DNA from 2 places in the Foliimonas ilicis genome. Region 1 is predicted to be linked to the other one. Evidence: riboswitches for the same ligand, from Rfam matches in the RefSeq annotation. Region 1 holds a riboswitch; the other holds the start of a gene.
The links. A riboswitch is a leader RNA that binds a small molecule or an ion and turns the genes downstream of it on or off. The one in region 1 is predicted to bind thiamine pyrophosphate.
Positions count from the first base shown of each region.

Region 2: it holds a riboswitch for thiamine pyrophosphate, as region 1 does, so the genes downstream of both, thiB (thiamine ABC transporter substrate binding subunit) here and ABFT80_RS09165 (ABC transporter permease) in region 1, are expected to answer to the same signal.

Region 1 covers NZ_JBDUUH010000003.1:220,122-223,527, reverse strand. Annotated here, with positions in the region: gene ABFT80_RS09175 (hydroxyethylthiazole kinase) at 1-146, opposite strand, end outside; gene ABFT80_RS09170 (ABC transporter substrate-binding protein) at 143-1,096, opposite strand; gene ABFT80_RS09165 (ABC transporter permease) at 1,127-1,870, opposite strand; TPP riboswitch at 2,000-2,102, opposite strand; gene ABFT80_RS09160 (TRAP transporter substrate-binding protein) at 2,175-3,176, opposite strand; gene ABFT80_RS09155 (TRAP transporter large permease) at 3,203-3,406, opposite strand, start outside.
Region 2 covers NZ_JBDUUH010000001.1:631,354-634,759, reverse strand. Annotated here, with positions in the region: gene ABFT80_RS03085 (ABC-F family ATP-binding cassette domain-containing protein) at 1-1,225, opposite strand, end outside; gene ABFT80_RS03080 (thiamine diphosphokinase) at 1,228-1,872, opposite strand; TPP riboswitch at 1,966-2,081, shown strand; gene thiB (thiamine ABC transporter substrate binding subunit) at 2,131-3,126, shown strand; gene ABFT80_RS03070 (hypothetical protein) at 3,207-3,371, shown strand; gene thiP (thiamine/thiamine pyrophosphate ABC transporter permease) at 3,371-3,406, shown strand, end outside.

The DNA of each region.
Region 1 (3,406 bases):
ATCGAAGGCACGGCACCTATGACGGTCAGACCGTCCGCGACGAATTTCGGAACGACCCCATTCATCAGGCAATGCACGCGCGGACGCCGTGTCCGCACCGTTTCAAGCAGGCCTGCCGTGTGTTCTACGAAAGGTGCTGTGCTCATCGGATTTCCACCGCGATATCTTCAATGGCAGGTGCTTTTTCGATCAGGCCGCGCTCGGCAAGGAATGCGCCGAAGCGTTCATAACGGCCCTTGTCGAGTGCTGCAGGGCGTTTCGCAAAACGCGGCAGCGTGTCGATCCATGCCTGCTTGTTCAGCGCATCGTCGAGATCGGGATAAGCGTCGATGAACATCTTCCACGCCTCGTCCGGGTGATTGGTCAGGTAGAGCGTCGCCTTTTCGACTGCCTCAAGGAAGCGTGGCAGGCGTTTGTCATCGGCAAGCTCCTGTCGCGTTACAAAAACCAGCTCATCATATGGCGGAACACCGTGCTCCTCCGGGAAGAAGGCAAGCCCTTCATGACCTTCCAGTTTGATTTGGGTCAGCTCGAAATTGCGGAAACCGCCGATTATCGCGTCGACTTTCCCCGAAAGCAGCGAAGGCGAAAGCGCGAAATTCACGTTGATCAGTTCGACATCGCTGAGCTTGACGCCCTCGCTTTCAAGCATCTTGCCGAGGATGGCATCTTCAAAGCCTGCGACCGAGTATCCGACTGTCTTGCCCTTGAGATCGGCGATGCTTTTGATCGGACCGTCCGCCCGCACGATGACGCTGCTCAACGGCGTTTCGACAAGGGTCGCAAAGCGAACGATCGGCACACCTGCCTTGTGATCGAGATAGAGGTTCGGCTGATAGTGAATGCCGATGTCGCTTTGCCCGGCGGCAACCAAGCGCGGCACTGCCGACGGGTCGGACGGCGGGATCAATTCGACATCCAGCCCTGCCTCATCGAACAGGCCCAAGCGGTCTGCGACAACCAGCGGCGCATGGTCAGGGTTGACAAACCATTCGAGAAGAACAGTCAGCTTTTCCTTCGCCTGCTCCTCCGCGACAAGCGGCGAAGACAGGGCGAGAAAAGCGATACTTGCTGCAATTATTGTGCGTTTTATCATGCTCTTATCCGTGATTTGTCAGAGAAAGGATCATCGTTCTTGCGCCCATGGCGCGATGAATGGTGCGGCCTCGTCCACGAGGTGCCGCAGGGCGAGACTTAGAATTGCGATCAACGTCATCGCGGCGAAGACGGTGTCGGTCTGCATGCGCGCATTGGCCTGAACCATGACGAAGCCGAGCCCCGCCGAAGCACCGACCCATTCGCCGATGACCGCACCCAGCGGTGCCAAAGGCGCCGCCACGCGCAGACCCGAAAGCAGGCTTGGGAGCGCCAGCGGAATCCGAATTCGTCGCAGCATATGCCAATGCGTCGGAACGCTTTCGGAAGCGGCATCCAGAATGTCTCGGTCGATGCGACGCATCCCGTCGCCGAAGGCAGAGGCAACGGGGAAAAAGATGATGATCATCGCCATGATGACCTTCGAGGCCATGCCGAACCCGAACCACAGCACCAGCAATGGAGCGATCACGAAGACGGGAAATGCCTGCAAGACCAGAAGCATCGGCCAGACCAGCCGGCCAAGCCGTGGAAATGCCGCGATCGCAATCGCGGTCAGCGCGCCGAACAATACACCAAGCACGAAGCCGAGCAGGATTTCTGTCAGCGTGACCAGACCATGTCTCAGGAAAAAGCCCGGCTGGCGCTCGAATGCTGCCAACACCGCAAGCGGCGACGGCAGCATGTAGCGCGGCGGCGAGAGCAGCAGGATTATACTCTGCCAAGCAATCAGCAGCACGCCGATGGTTTGCCCGGCCCAGAGAATACGGCGCATGGCGCTAACAGCCCGAAAAAGCTCGCTGAAAATCCGGCGGGGCGTAGGAAAATTCGAATGGCATGGCGCGATCTCCCGATAAACATCTTGGAGACCCAGGCGAAGCGAAGAGCAGGTTTAGGATTGCCGGTGTGGCCCTATTTCCGTTCCTACGCCGGTATAACCCGGATCAGGTTCAAGGGTCCGGCTCATTGCCATCTCAGCGCCGTACAGCGCACCCCTCGGATAGGTAAGGCTTGCCCCAATGCGGGGCGGGTGTCAACGCGGCGCGTGGCATAATCCACACGCCGCGCTGGTTTCGAACTCAGGCGCTCTGGATCGCCTCGATCTTGTCGATGCCGCCGACAGTACCGGCAAAGGATTCCCAGACACCGCGTGCATGCGCTTCCCAATCGGCACGATTTTCCGGCTGCACGACATGGCCGCCATGTTCGGCAGCGATCTTGATCGACGCGTCTTCGTCTTCGAAAATCAGCTTCGTGAAATAGTCCGCGCCTTCGCTGGACGCTTCATCGAACGCGACTTTCTGCTCGTCGCTCAATCCGTTCCAGAAGCTGTTCGAGTAATAGACGACGCCGGATGCCCAGATGTGGCTGGTTTCCGTCAAATACGGCACGACTTCGTAGAGTTTGAACCCGGCATAGGCCGATTTCGTCAAATCCATCGCGTCAGCGACGCCCGTTTCCAGTGCATTGTAGGTTTCGGTGATCGAAATGCCGACAGGCGTCGTGCCGAACGCGCTCCACAATTGCGTGTGCAACGGGCTCTGGATGACGCGGATGCGCTTGCCCTTGAGCTGTTCAGGGCGTGTGACCTCTTCCTTCGTCAGAAGGTGGCGAGCACCATAATTGATGAAGCCACCGACATGGAAATTCTGCGCATCGAGCTTGGCTTTCAACTCGTCGCCAAGCGGTCCATCGACGACGCTCTTGACGTGATCGGCATCGCGAAACAGGAATGGCAGGTCGAGAATTTGCAGCTCCGGTACCCAGCCGGACAGCCATGAAACCGTTGACTGGCTGGCCTGGATCGAACCGAGCTGTACGCCTTCGGCGACTTCTTTTTCACCGCCGAGAGCGCCGTTCTTCACGATGTTGAAATTGAACTGGCCGGGCAGTTTCTCTTCCACGAGATCGCGGATTTTGAACCAGATCTTGGTTTCCGGCTTATCGTCGCCAAACAGCGAGGCAACGGTCAGCGTCTGTGCCTGCGCCTGGGCGCGACCGATCAAAGCCGGTGTGAAGAGGCCAGCCGCTCCAACTGCGGCGGTGGATTTGATGAAAGCACGTCTATTCAATCTATGCATTTCCAGGGCTCTTTCTTGGGAGGAAATCAAAGGACGAGTGCACCGGCGCAGAGGATGGCAAGAGCCACCAGCAGCGCGAAGAGGTAAGGCAATATTGCGCGGAACAAGGCCGTTACAGGCACGCGCGTCACACCGCTCACGACATAGACCAGCATGCCGACGGGCGGCGTCAGCCCACCGATCATCAGATTGACGACGATGATCACGCCAAAATGGATCGGGTCTATTCC
Region 2 (3,406 bases), on a different contig from region 1:
CGCCGGAGAGTTCCCGCACCGGCGTACGGGCCATTTCCGGCTTGAACAGGAAGTCCTTCATGTAGGAGACGACGTGGCGTTCCTCGCCATTGATGACGACCGTCTCGCCGCGCCCGTCGGTCAGGAACTGGCCGAGCGTTTCCTGCGGATCGACCGCGGCGCGTTTCTGGTCGAGCGTCGCGATTTCGAGATTAGTACCAAGGCGGACCGAGCCGGTATCCGGCTGCAATTCGCCGGTCAGCATTTTGAGCAATGTCGTCTTGCCAGCACCATTCGGCCCGACAAGGCCGATGCGGTCGCCACGCTGGATGCGCGACGAGAAATCCTGCACGACCGTCAGATCGCCAAAGCTTTTCGAGATGTTCTTGGCCTCGATGACCAGCTTGCCGGATTCGGCGGCATCGCTGGCAACCATCGTTGCGACGCCTTCCGCGCCCTTATGCCCGCGAAAGCGCTGGCGCATCGTCTGCAATTCGCCCAACCGGCGCATATTGCGCTTGCGGCGCGCGGTCACGCCGTAGCGCAACCAATGTTCCTCACGAACGATCTGGCGACCGAGCTTGTGCTGTTCGCGCTCTTCTTCCTCCAGGATCGTGTCGCGCCATTCTTCAAAATGAGAAAAGCCACGGTCAAGACGCCGCGTCTGCCCGCGGTCAAGCCACACCGTCGCGCGGCTGACGCGTTCAAGAAAGCGCCTGTCATGCGAAATCACGATCATGGCCGAAGACGTACGGTTCAACTCGTCTTCCAGCCATTCGATGACCTGCAGATCGAGATGGTTGGTCGGCTCGTCGAGCAGCAGAATATCGGGCTGAGGAGCCAGAACGCGCGCAAGGGCGGCACGGCGTGCTTCGCCGCCAGAAAGATCGTTGGGCTGCTCCTCGCCGCTCAAACCCAGATGGTTGAGCAGATAGACGGCGCGATGCGGATCGTCCGCGGGTCCAAGACCGGCCTCGACATAGGAGAGGGTGTTCGAAAAACCTTCCATGTCCGGCATTTGCGGCAGATAGCGAATGGTCGCGGAAGGATGGCGGAAAACCTCACCATCCTGCGCATCGACCAGCCCCGCCGCGATCTTCAGCAATGTGGATTTGCCTGAACCGTTACGGCCGACAAGCGCGATACGGTCGCCCGCCGTGACGGAAAGATCGGCGCCGTCCAGAAGCGGCGTGCCGCCAAAGGTCAGCCGGATCCCGTCGAGCTTGAGAAGAGGAGGAGGAGCCATGCTTAATCTTTCGGATCGGGAAACGGATGCGCCAGAAGCAGCGCGCGGCCACGCTCAAGCGTGATGCACAGCCGGCCCCGGCTTTCATTGGATATGGTGAGCGACGAACCGAATGGCACATCGACATTGTGAAGCGGCCATTTCGCGCCCGAAACCGTAAGGCCGACCAGGTCGGAAAAGGCAAGAATGCTGAACAAAGTGCCGTCTTCATAGTCGAATTGCGAAGAGCCGGTCGGCAGCGGATAGCCTTCCTGCTTGCCGCTGGTGAGAAGGACATTCGTGCCGTTTTCGGCCAGATGAAGCGCCAGCGCCATATGCAAAAATGCATGGTCGGCACGCGGACCGCCGAACGCACCAGCAATGACCAAAGAGTTCGCACCACGCGAAAGTGCTGCACCGATCGCAAGCTCGCCATCGGTTGCGTCTTTTTCCGCCGGGAAGGTTTCGCGCTGGATGGACGAATATGGCTCCGGCAGCCCTTCGGGGACGGAATCGAAATCGCCGACCCAAAGCTCCGGCATCAGACCAAGCATAGCTGCGTGGCGCATACCGCCATCGGCAGCGATGACGCGCGTTCTTTCGATCTGCGCGGCAAGCAGCGGTGTCGGCACGAGATCGCCGCCAAGCAGGATTGTAAATCGGCTCATGCAGCCGCCTCTATCATGCCCGGCACACGCATAGGAAGCCCGCAGGCGCTCTTAACTAGCGCTTGCGCGGGCAATCAAGCCGTCCTATGTCAAAGGCATCTAACGGGGTGCCGGACGCGTTTTTCGCGAACCCGGCTGAGAGGCTTGAAAGCCAACCCGCTGAACCTGATCCGGTTTGCACCGGCGGAGGGATTAGATGCTTCGTTCAAGCGACGCCTCATTCTCCTTCCACTCGAGAAAAAGGAGATGTCGATGCGTATGAAACTCACCGCTGTTCTAGCTCTTTCCATTGCGCCCTTCGCGACAGCGGCTGCCGCGCAGGAAAAGCTCACTGTCTATACCTATGACAGTTTTACCGCCGAGTGGGGCCCCGGTCCCGCCGTCGAAAAAGCTTTCGAGGCCGAATGTGGATGCGACGTCGAATTCGTCTCGGTTGCCGATGGTGTCGCGCTGCTGAACCGCGTCAAGCTGGAAGGCGCATCCACCAAGGCCGACATCGTGCTCGGCCTCGACACGAATTTGACGGCGGAAGCGAAAAGCACTGGCCTGTTTACGCCGCACGGCATCGACCTTACCAATGTCGAGGTTCCCGGCGGCTGGACCGACGATACTTTCGTGCCCTTCGACTATGGATATTTCGCATTCGTCTACGACACCGAAAAACTGCAGGACCCGCCGAAGAGCCTGAAGGAACTGGTCGAGAGCAATCCGGAACAGAAGATCGTCATTCAGGACCCGCGCACCTCGACGCCCGGCCTCGGCCTCGTGCTCTGGATGAAATCGGTCTATGGCGATGGAGCTGCAGACGCCTGGGCCAAGCTGCAAAAGCGCGTTCTGACGGTAACGCCGGGCTGGAGCGAAGCCTACGGGCTGTTCACCAAGGGCGAAGCGCCGATGGTTCTTTCCTACACGACCTCGCCCGCCTACCACATGATCGCCGACAATTCGGAACGCTATCAGGCAGCGGCCTTTGAGGAAGGCCATTACATTCAGGTCGAGGTCGCAGGCATCACCACGACAGGCGCGAAGAACCCGCTTTCGGCGAAATTCCTTTCGTTCATGACGGGTCCGGGCTTTCAGGATGCGATTCCCGAAACCAACTGGATGTATCCGGCGGGCAAGCTCGACAAGCCGCTCAACCCAGCCTTCGACAAGCTCGTAAAGCCCGCGAAGACGCTGAGCTTTTCGCCGGAGGAGATTGAACAGAACCGCAAGGCTTGGGTCGATGAGTGGCTTGCGGTTATGAGTAGGTAGTAGCGGAGAATGGTTTCGAAGTGACCGCCCTACGTTGCCCCCCTCTGTCCTGCCGGACATCTCCCCCACGGGTGGGGAGATTGGCCCTCATCTATGATTTCGCCAATCAGCTTCCTCTCAAGAAAAAATCCGGCGGCAGCGGCCAGCCAATCTCCCCACCTGTGGGGGAGATGTCCGGCAGGACAGAGGGGGGCAACGTAGAGCGCCCACTTGAATGGTCGCTCGATCATCCGGGCAACCATTGATGCCCCGCGCCGACTCCCGCATCACTTTCGGCATC